DNA from 3 places in the Nonomuraea sp. NPDC050478 genome. Region 1 is predicted to be linked to each of the others. Evidence: riboswitches for the same ligand, from Rfam matches in the RefSeq annotation. Region 1 holds a riboswitch; each other region holds the start of a gene.
What was found. A riboswitch is a leader RNA that binds a small molecule or an ion and turns the genes downstream of it on or off. The one in region 1 is predicted to bind cyclic di-AMP.
Positions count from the first base shown of each region.

Region 2: another riboswitch for cyclic di-AMP. It lies ahead of ACIBF7_RS31090 (hypothetical protein); the one in region 1 lies ahead of ACIBF7_RS13465 (C40 family peptidase).
Region 3: another riboswitch for cyclic di-AMP. It lies ahead of ACIBF7_RS34230 (glycoside hydrolase family 25 protein); the one in region 1 lies ahead of ACIBF7_RS13465 (C40 family peptidase).

Region 1 is NZ_JBITHT010000002.1:1,173,978-1,177,240, forward strand. Features, by position in the region: gene ACIBF7_RS13455 (M48 family metallopeptidase) at 1-137, opposite strand, end outside; gene ACIBF7_RS13460 (hypothetical protein) at 134-955, opposite strand; gene ACIBF7_RS13465 (C40 family peptidase) at 1,040-1,588, opposite strand; cyclic di-AMP (ydaO/yuaA leader) riboswitch at 1,650-1,816, opposite strand; gene ACIBF7_RS13470 (NlpC/P60 family protein) at 2,127-3,101, opposite strand; gene ACIBF7_RS13475 (NYN domain-containing protein) at 3,186-3,263, opposite strand, start outside.
Region 2 is NZ_JBITHT010000006.1:420,712-423,974, reverse strand. Features, by position in the region: gene ACIBF7_RS31100 (rod shape-determining protein) at 1-516, opposite strand, end outside; gene ACIBF7_RS31095 (DUF5302 domain-containing protein) at 677-877, shown strand; cyclic di-AMP (ydaO/yuaA leader) riboswitch at 1,032-1,169, shown strand; gene ACIBF7_RS31090 (hypothetical protein) at 1,355-2,200, shown strand; gene ACIBF7_RS31085 (alpha/beta fold hydrolase) at 2,239-3,102, shown strand; gene ACIBF7_RS31080 (hypothetical protein) at 3,229-3,263, opposite strand, start outside.
Region 3 is NZ_JBITHT010000007.1:303,150-306,412, forward strand. Features, by position in the region: gene ACIBF7_RS34225 (bifunctional polysaccharide deacetylase/glycosyltransferase family 2 protein) at 1-1,203, shown strand, start outside; cyclic di-AMP (ydaO/yuaA leader) riboswitch at 1,427-1,560, shown strand; gene ACIBF7_RS34230 (glycoside hydrolase family 25 protein) at 1,572-2,342, shown strand; gene ACIBF7_RS34235 (hypothetical protein) at 2,386-2,763, opposite strand; gene ACIBF7_RS34240 (MerR family transcriptional regulator) at 2,835-3,212, shown strand; gene ACIBF7_RS34245 (cupin domain-containing protein) at 3,209-3,263, opposite strand, start outside.

The sequences.
Region 1 (3,263 bases):
CCGTCCGTTGGGGGCGTCTGTCCGTCATCCGGGCGCGGACCGTTCTCGTGGGCGGATTCGCCGCCGGATCGGGTCCCGGCCTGCTCGCCCGCGGCGGCGTTCCTGTCGTGGCCGTCGTCCACTTCGCGTCCTCTCACCCCAGCTGGTCCCGCATGTACGCGCGCCACCCCCGGGTCAGGCCGCCGAGCGTGAGCCCCCGCGCGGCGAGTGCCCGGTCGGTGCCGACACTCTGGGCATCACGGTAGAGCCTCACCAGAGTCCCCTCGCCCGCGCTCTCGGCCAGGAACCGACACGCCAGCCACGCCTCCTGGTACGCCCGCGCCAGCGCGTCCCCCCGGGAGCCGAAGTCACCGGCCCCGGGCAGCTCGTCCGGCAGCCGCCCCGCCCGCACCTCGGCCGCCAGTTCGGCCGCCGCCACGGTGACCGCCAGCCCCGCGTCCCGATAGGCCACGTAGTCGGCGAATCCCTCGTACAGCCAGCCGGGCAGCCCGTCGGTGCCAGCGGCGACGTGCGTGAGCTCATGGGCGAGCACCACGTCCCTGCCGGTCGGGTTGAGCCGCGCGAAACCCTCGGGCACCACGATCACCCGCCGCCCGTCGGCCACCGCCGCCAGCCCGCGCACGTCGGCGACGCCGGCCAGCCGCGCGGCCTGCTCTCCTGACGCGGGCACCAGCACCAGCGGGCGCACGGGCCGGCCCAGCACGCCCGACACCCGTCGCCCCGCCGCGTCGGCCCGCCGCGCCAGATCGGCCAGCAGCCCGGGATCGGCCCGCTGCCCGGCGACCAGCGCCCGCTCGCCGCGCGCGACGCCCAGCTCGCCCCGCCACAGCTCCCGCACCCCGGCCAGCTCGTCGGGCACCCCGGCGGACCACGACTCCGGCACCGCCCCGCCGGCCGCGGCCACGGCGAGGACCAGCCCCGCCACCACCGCTCGACGGCCCACGATCCCGGACATGCTGTCCGATGCTAGCGGCGGGACGCCCGTCCCACGCATCACGAAGGCCCCGCCCCCAGTCAGGGGCGGGGCCTTCGCGATCGGTCACAGACCGGGGCGTACCGCGCCGGCGAACGACGACTTGCGCCATCCGTTCAGCTTCTCGACGCGCACCGTCTTGCCCGAGCTCGGCGAGTGCACCATCTTGCCCTTGCCGATGTACATGCCCACGTGGCCGAGCCCGCGGAAGAACATCAGGTCACCCGGCTTCAGGTTCTTGTAGGAGACCTTCTTCCTGATGCCCGCGAACTGGCTGTTCGTCACGCGCGGGATCTTCACCCCGGCCTTCCGCCAGGCGAACTGGACGAGACCTGAGCAGTCGAAGGCGTGCGGCCCGGTGGCCCCGTAGCGGTACGGGTCACCGATCTGCTTCTTGGCCACCGCGACGGCCTTGTGGGCCTTCACCTTCTGCCGGGCCGCCTTCGCCTGCTTCTTGGACAGGACCTTCTTCGAAGTCGCCTTCTTGGAAGCAGTGGTCTTGACGGCCTCGACCGTCGTCACCGAAGCTCCGGCCGGGGCGATCACCGTGTCCGCCTGCGCCGCCGGGACGTGGAGGGCCAGCCCTCCGGCCGTCACGGTCATGCTGAGCGCCACGCCGCTGACGGCAAGGCGAGACAGACGGGGGTTCTTAGGGGAGGTAGACAGGATTGCTCCTTGAGTCTTCCACGAACGCCTACCGGGTTAGCTGACGGATTCGGGCCTGGAAGTCGCCCTACGGCGCGTCGCCGCGCCGATTCACCCCTGATCCCGCCCTGAAATGACGGGATCTATGGTTCCCCGGCTCCGTGCCTCCTGGCTGCACGGATTCGGCAGGCCACCACCCGGGTGAAGGTTCCCGGAGATGCGGCGGTGACCGGCAGATTCTTGTTCGTCCACGTCGCGGCGCCGGCGGCGCGGCGGCGATGGCCGGCGGCGGGCATGGAGTGTCCGCCGCGACGCCAGAACCTACGCCTGAAGTCATGGGCTGGCAAAGGCACGGTCAGCACATGACGATCTGACAAGCCCGCTGTCAGACCCGCGGATCCCTGCTGGCAAGCCAGTCCCGTTACCCAGATGTGACCATACTCACACTTGCCGCCCTGACGATGTGTCAGAGCCCTTCTGTCACATCAGTCACAGACGTTTCAACGGCTCACGGGCGTACCGCGCCGACGAGCCGGCGCCCGTACGCGGAGAGCGGGACGACCTTGACCACGTCACCGGTCTGCGGCGCGTGCACGATCTTGCCGTTTCCCGCATAGATGCTCACGTGGCCCAGCCCCTCGCTGAAGATGAGGTCACCGGGCTCCAGGGCGTCCAGCGACACCCTCCGGCTCGCGCCCCAGGCCCACTGCTGCCACGTCGTACGCGGCAGGGAGACGCCGGCCGCGCGCCACGAGGCCTGCGTCAGGCCGGAGCAGTCCCAGCCGCCGGGGCCGGTGCCGCCGAACTGGTAGGGCTTGCCGATCTGCGCGTAGGCGAAGTTGAGCACCGCCGCCGCGCTCCCCGAGGCGGGTCCGGTGTACTTGACGCCGGTGCTGTTCGGGTCGCCGACGCGGTAGGCGCCGAGGCGGTCGAGCAGCTTCTTCTGCTGGGCGATCAGCTTCTCGATCTCGGAGCGCTCCTTCTTGACCTTGTCGCGCTCCTCGTCGGCCTCGCCCAGAGCCCCCTGGGCCTTGTCACGCTCGATCTTGAGCCCGCGGTTCTCCCGGTCGAAGGCGGCCAGCCTGCCGGCGCGGTCGGCGGTCAGCCGCTCCGTCAGCGCCATCTGGTAGAGCAGGTCACCCGGGTTCTCGGCGGTCACCATGGTCGGCATCGAGGTCAGGTCGCGGCCCATCTTGTAGCCGTCGACGGCCATCGTGACGACCTGCTGCCGCAGCTCGGCGACGGTGGCGAGCTTCCGCTTGTAGCCGGCGTTGAGCTTGTCGTAGCGCTTCTTGGCGGCCTTGTAGTTCTCCGTCGCCGTGTTGTAGCGATCGACGACCTTGTCGGCCTTGTCGTTGAGCTTCTCGAGCTTGGCCTTGGCCTGACTGATCGTCGGTTGCGGGTCGGCGGCCACTCCTCCCGTGGGGAGAGTGATCAGCCCGATCACGAGACCCGCGGCCAGTGGCGCCCGGCCCAACCTCACAGCTCGCCTCCCAGGGGGAATACATCTGGGGCGAAATAGTACAGAAGTGGAAGGTGAGGTCTCACCCAAACACTGATTTGTAATCTAGGCGCGGCCGAGCCTGCGCAGCAGCAAAGCAGACGGAACGGGTCTGGCTCCCATGCGCCGGACGGATTCGGCCAC
Region 2 (3,263 bases), on a different contig from region 1:
GAGGATCGCGATCCTGGTCAGGTGAGGGCCGATGTCGACGATCATGCGCCCGGCCGGCTCCGTCACCGGCAGCCCGGCGCCGAGCGCCACCGCGACGGCGTGCTCGACGAGGTACACCCGCCTGGCGTCCGCCTCGTAGGCCAGGTCGCGCACGGCCGAGCTCAGGATGGGCGGGGCGCCGTCGGGCAGCGCCATCACCAGCCGCGGCCGGGCGTACGGGTGTCCGTGCACCTTGCTCAGGAAGTGCTTGACCAGCCGCCCGGCGAGCTCGCCGCCTTCGCGCACCGGCCAGCGGGCGATCCCGTCGTCGTGCCGTACCGCTCGCGTGCCCGCCCCGCCGGCGGCCGAGCACGCCGCGTACGCGTCCGCGCCGAAGAGCGTGCGGCCCGTGGCCGCGCAGGCCGCCGCCATCGACGGCTCGTTGAGCACGACGCCCAGGCCGGGGGCGTAGATCTGGGTGGTGGCCGTGCCGAGATCGATCGCGAGATCCCGGCCGAGGAACGCGAGCGGGCTCACCGCCGCGGCTCCGGGGGGTAGAGCTGCATGTCCGTGGTGTTTCCTGGATCGGGTCAAGGCAACACCAAGTCGCCGGCGCGCGTCCCGCCGATGATCCCGGTTATGCGCTGTCAAGGCCTGCGTGCGAAGCTGGAGGCTGTACGCACATCAGGAGGCCCTCATGGCGGAAACCCCGGAGCCGGAAGTCGACGAGACTCCCGAGGACGAGATGAAGCGCAAGTTCCGTGAGGCACTGGAGCGCAAGCGCGGCCAGCAGGCGGGATCTGGCGGCGGTGGTAGGGGAGCCGACCACTCCAAGATCCACGGAACTCACGGCCCGGCTGCCGGCAAGCGGTCCTTCAGGCGCAAGAGCGGCGGCTGAATCTGGGTGTTCAAGGGGGTACGGCATGCCGTACCCCCTTTTTCTAGGTAGATCTTCGCCCGAATCATGGGCTTACCTTTGCGTTTGTCCGATTTGCTCGCTAGATTGGTCGGCGTTACCAGGCAGTGACCTTGGCTCTTCACCAGGAAGAGGCGGCTGCCTGGCGCCGAATCCCGCTCCCCCGCGGGAACCGGGGACCCACCTTCTGGGGTGAATCCGGCCCATGCGGCCGGTAGGGCATCTCCACGTCCGAACCCGTCAGCTAACCCGGTAGGCGAGATGGAGAGGACGTTTTCCTGTGATGAATCACCGCGCCCGTCCCCCCTACCGCGGGATGTCATCGGCCGCCGATTGAGCGGCACCATTTCCTGATCTTCCTTTCGCGCTCCCACCGTAGCGTCCGTACGGCTTGATGCCCGGCTACGTCGTTCCGCGAGCGCATCTTTGCTGTTGCCTCACAAAGGACTTCTGTTTTTCATGTCTGTTCGTTTCAGCATGCGTTCCATCGCCGCGATCGTCGCCGCCGCCGGCACGCTGGCGCTCGGCTCCGGCGCCGCCGCTCACGCCGACACCGACAAGGGCACGGAGAAGATCCTGCTCAAGGGCGAGACCACGGCCTCCTACTTCTGGGACGACGGCTCCGGCCGCGCGGGTGACACCGGTCTGCCGGCCAGCGGCAAGCCCATGCAGAAAGGCATGGCCGCCAGCCCCAGCTGGCCGCTGCTGACCGAGGGCTACGTCGTCTACAAGGGCAAGAAGGCGCCGTTCTTCGTCGGCGACCGCGGCCCGGGCGTCCCGTCCAGCAAGGGCATCATGCTCGACCTGGACGGCAAGACCTTCGCCGACCTGACCGGCGGGACGTTCAACCCGCGCACGCTCATGGTGGACGGCAACGGCGGCAAGGGCCACATCGAGGTCGAGTACGTCATCACCAAGTGGGGTGACGGCCTGGGCCTGAAGAACCACCCGGTCGCCTTCTCCGAGGGCGCCTACAAGCGCATGGACCGCAACCCGGCCGCCCCGCCGGTCCTGGCCGGGGACAAGGCGGACGACAAGGCGGACGACAAGGACGAGAAGAAGGCCGTCGCCGGCCAGTCCGGCAGCAACAAGGCCGAGCCCGTGAAGACCAGCCCCGTGAAGGCCGACCCGGTGAACCTCGTGAAGGCCCCGGCCGAGCCGCAGCCCGCCGCCGGCGGCGCCGAGGCGGCCGCGGCCACCGAGCGGAGCAACGTGGCGGGAGCCGCCGTGGCCGGCGGCGTGATCCTCGTCGGCGGCGGCCTGGTGCTGGGCCGCGAGCGCATCCGCAAGCTCGTGCGCCGCTGACCTTTGCGTCACCACGATTAGAATGTCATTCTAGGGCCGTGACCTCGACCGCATCGGCTCATGGAATCGACATCGCGTACGAGAGCTTCGGCTCTCCCGACGGGCGCCCGCTCCTCCTGATCATGGGGCTGGGCGCCCAGCTCATTCACTGGGACGACGAGCTGTGCGAGCAGCTCGCCGAGCAGGGGCACCATGTCGTCAGGTTCGACAACCGCGACGCCGGGCTGTCCACCCACCTCCACGAGGCGGGCGCGCCCGCACCGGGCAAGCCGGCGCCCTACCTGCTGGACGACATGGCCGCGGACACCGCCGGGCTGATGGACGCCCTCGGCTGGCCGGCCGCGCACGTGATGGGCGCCTCGATGGGCGGCATGATCGCCCAGTCGCTCGCCATCCGGCACCCCGAGCGGGTGCTCACCCTCATCTCGATCATGTCGACCCCCGGTGGCGCGGTCGCCCCGCCGAGCGAGACCGCCCGATCGGTCCTGTTCGCCAAGCCGGTGACCACCCGGGAGGAGGCCATGACCCAGGCGCTGGCGACCTGGTCGGTCATCGGCTCCCCGGGGTACGAGCTCGACCGCGAGCGTGTCCAGCGGCTGGCCGGGCAGGCGTTCGACCGTGGCCACGACCCGGCGGGGTTCGCCCGGCAGCTCGCCGCCATCATGGCGTCGCCCGACCGGACCGAGGCCCTCACCCGGCTCAACGTCCCGGCACTGGTCGTCCACGGGGCCGACGACCAGCTCATCCCGCTCTCCGGCGGGCAGGCCACGGCGGCGGCCATCCCGGGCGCCGAGCTCAAGGTCTTCCCCGGCATGGGGCACGACCTCCCGCGGGCACTCTGGCCGGAACTCGTCGAGGCCGTCACCAAGCTCACCGCCGGTCACGCGGGCCCGGCCCGCTGATCCCGGGACCGTTGGAAGGGGCGCACCTCGCGAGGCGCCGGGAGGCTGCCGCTCGCGAGATGCGCCCCGGCGGCGGCACGCGCTCGCCGCGCCCGGACGCGTGCCGCCGGGTTCCCGGGGGAGGGGTCAGACCTCCAGCTTCTCCTCGATGCCCTTGAGAT
Region 3 (3,263 bases), on a different contig from region 1:
AACGCGTTCACGGACGCGCTGTGGTGGGTGCTGTTCGCCACCGGCGTGCTGACGCTGGCCCGGCTGCTGCTCCTGGTGGTGCTGGCCCGGGTGCACGCCCGGCGCTCCCGGGGTCCGGGACCGGCCCTGACCTGGGAACGGCCGCCGGGGGTGAGCGTGATCGTGCCCGCGTACAACGAAGAGGCGGGGATCGCCGCGACCGTGCGCTCGCTCGTCGCGACCGCGTACCCCGGGCCGGTGGAGGTGCTGGTGGTGGACGACGGTTCCACGGACCGCACCGCCGAGGCCGCCGCCGGGCCGCGGCTGCCGGGAGTACGGGTGATCAGGCAGGACAACGCCGGCAAGGCCGCCGCACTGAACACCGGCATCCGGCACGCGCGCCACGAGTTCCTCGTCATGGTCGACGGTGACACGGTGTTCGAGCCGGACACGATCGGGCATCTCGTGCGCCGGCTCGCCGACCCCCGCGTGGGCGCGGTGAGCGGCAACACCAAGGTCGGCAACCGGCGCGGGCTCATCGGCCGCTGGCAGCACGTCGAGTACGTGATCGGCTTCAACCTGGACCGGCGCGCGTTCGAGCTGCTCGACTGCATGCCGACGGTGCCGGGGGCGATCGGCGCGTTCCGGCGCGGCGCGCTGGTCGGGCTCGGCGGGGTGAGCACCGACACGCTGGCCGAGGACACCGACCTGACGATGGCGCTGTGCCGGGCGGGCTGGCGGGTGGTGTACGAGGAGCGGGCGCTGGCGTGGACGGAGGCGCCCGCGACCCTGGGGCAGCTGTGGCGGCAGCGCTACCGCTGGTGCTACGGCACGATGCAGGCGATGTGGAAGCACCGCCGCGCGCTGGCCGAGCCGGGTCCGTTCGGCCGCCGCTGCCTGGGTTACCTGGCGCTGTTCCACGTGCTGCTGCCGCTGCTGGCGCCGGTGGTGGACCTGATGGCCGTCTACCACACGGCGGTCGGCGACCCGCTGCCGGCGGTGGCGGTGTGGGCTGGGTTCGTGGTGGTGCAGGCGGCGGCGGGCTGGTACGCGCTGCGGCTGGACCGGGAGCGGGTGTCGGCGCTGTGGGTGCTGCCGCTGCAGCAGTTGGTGTACCGGCAGCTGATGTATCTGGTGGTGTTCCAGTCGGTGGCGACCGCGCTGCTCGGGGTGCGGCTGCGCTGGCACACGGTGCGCAGGCAGGGCACTTTCGCGGCGCCGTGACGGCACCGGCGGGAGATTTTACCCGGAGGCCGGATTCCCTTACGTACAAGGGGTTTCGGGGGTGTTACCCCGGGTCCGAACCTCCAAACCGGATATGTCATACTTGCAATATTTTTGTCTGCATATATACCTTTTGCGTATTCGCGGTGATACCTCAACTCTGTTGCCGCATCGATTGACCGGACCGTGCGCTGTCCTGACGGTGTCCCCCTCACGCCAGGGCAGCGCACGGCCGCCGAATCCGCGTCTCGCGGAGCCGGGGACCCACTTCCTGGGGTGAATCGGACGCCAGCGTCCGTAGGGGACTTCCAACTCCGAACCCGTCAGCTAACCCGGTAGGCGGCATGGAAGCAAGGAGTCATTTCCTCATGCCCAAGCCTCGGCTTGCCGCTGCGCTGAAGTACCGTCCCAGCAACCGTCTCAAGTACGCCTTCGCCGGCGCGCTGCTGGCGGGGACCACCGCCGTCGCCAGCGTGACCGGCACCGCCATCGCCGCCACCGGCGGCGCCGCCGCCCCCGTCGAGCCGAACCCGGCCATCGCCCAGCAGCAGGCGGCCCAGCTCACGTACGGCCAGGACGTGTCGAACTACCAGCCCGACCACGACTGGGAGGCCAGCCCGGCCGAGTTCGGCATCATCAAGGCCACCGAGGGCACCGGCTTCACCGACAAGACCTTCGCCCGGCACTGGCAGGAGCTGGACAAGAAGGGCATCGTGCGCGGCGCTTACCACTACGCGCACCCGCGCAACAACCCGATCGCCGAGGCCGAGCACTTCCTCTCGGTGGTGAACTCCCAGCCCGCCAAGCCCGGCGACCTGCTGGTGCTGGACCTGGAGACGACCAACGGCAGGTCCGTCTCCGAGGTGAACGCCTGGGCCAAGGCCTGGCTGTCGCACGTCAAGGCCAAGACCGGCGTCACGCCGCTGTTCTACAGCGGCTGGCACTTCGCCGACACCTACGGCGCGGGACTGTCGGAGTACCCGCTCTGGGTGGCCCACTACAGCAAGCCCAAGGGCGAGATCACCCCGCCGGCGGACTGGAAGTCGTGGACCATCCACCAGTACTCCGACAAGCCGATCGACCACAACGTCTCCGCCCTGACCCCCGACCAGCTCCGCAGCCTGGGCCGTCCGGCCTGACCCGCTCTGTGACGCCTCCCGCGAGGGAGGCGTCACAGTCGTCTCAGCCCTGGTGGATCCTGAGCCCACGCTCCTCCATGCGCCGCAGCAGCTCGGCCGGGCCCACCGCCGTCTCCGGCAGCAGGTAGAACTCCTCCAGGATCGGCCCCGCGTCATCGGGTGCGGCGGCGTCCCAGATCACCTCGTCACCCGGCGCCGTGACCTCGAAGGTGAAGAACGCGCAGCACGCCTTCTCCCGCGCGGCGAGATCCCGTACCCACTCCTCGACCCCGTCACCGGCGCGGAACCGGAACCGGATGCCCCCGGCGGTCCGCTCGCGTCCGGTGAGCGCCTCGCCGAACAGCCGCCGGTACTCGGCCAGCCGTTCCTCGGGAGTGTCGCGGGCGGTGGTCATGTCGCAGACGATCGGTGGGGTGTCCATGATGTGCTCTCCTTCCGTCACTTCCGGAGCGTAGAGTCTGGACCTAGGTTCAGAGTCAAGAGGAGAACGGTGTGAAGATCGGCGAGGTGGCCCGCGAGGCCCGGGTCAGCGTGGACACGGTCCGCTTCTACGAGCGCCGCGGCGTGCTGCCGGCGGCGGGGCGCAGACCGTCGGGCTACCGGGTGTTCGACGCGTCGGCGGTGTCCAGGATCCGCGCCGCCAAGGCCCTGCAGGAGCTGGGTTTCACGCTGGACGAGGTGGCCGGCGCCCTGCGCTCCCACGACGCGGGCGGCGCGACCTGCGCGAGCGAGCGGTGGCGGCTGGAAGCGGTGGTGGAGCGCATCGACGCCAGGATCGCCGAGCTGGCCCGGGCCCGCGACCTCGCCGCCCGGAGCCTCGCCGACTGCCGTTCCGGCGACTGCCGCTTCCCGACCGGCCTGTCCTTCTAGCGCGAGACCTCGCCGGCCTCGGCCAGGTCGGCCTCCTCCTTGGTCTTGTGC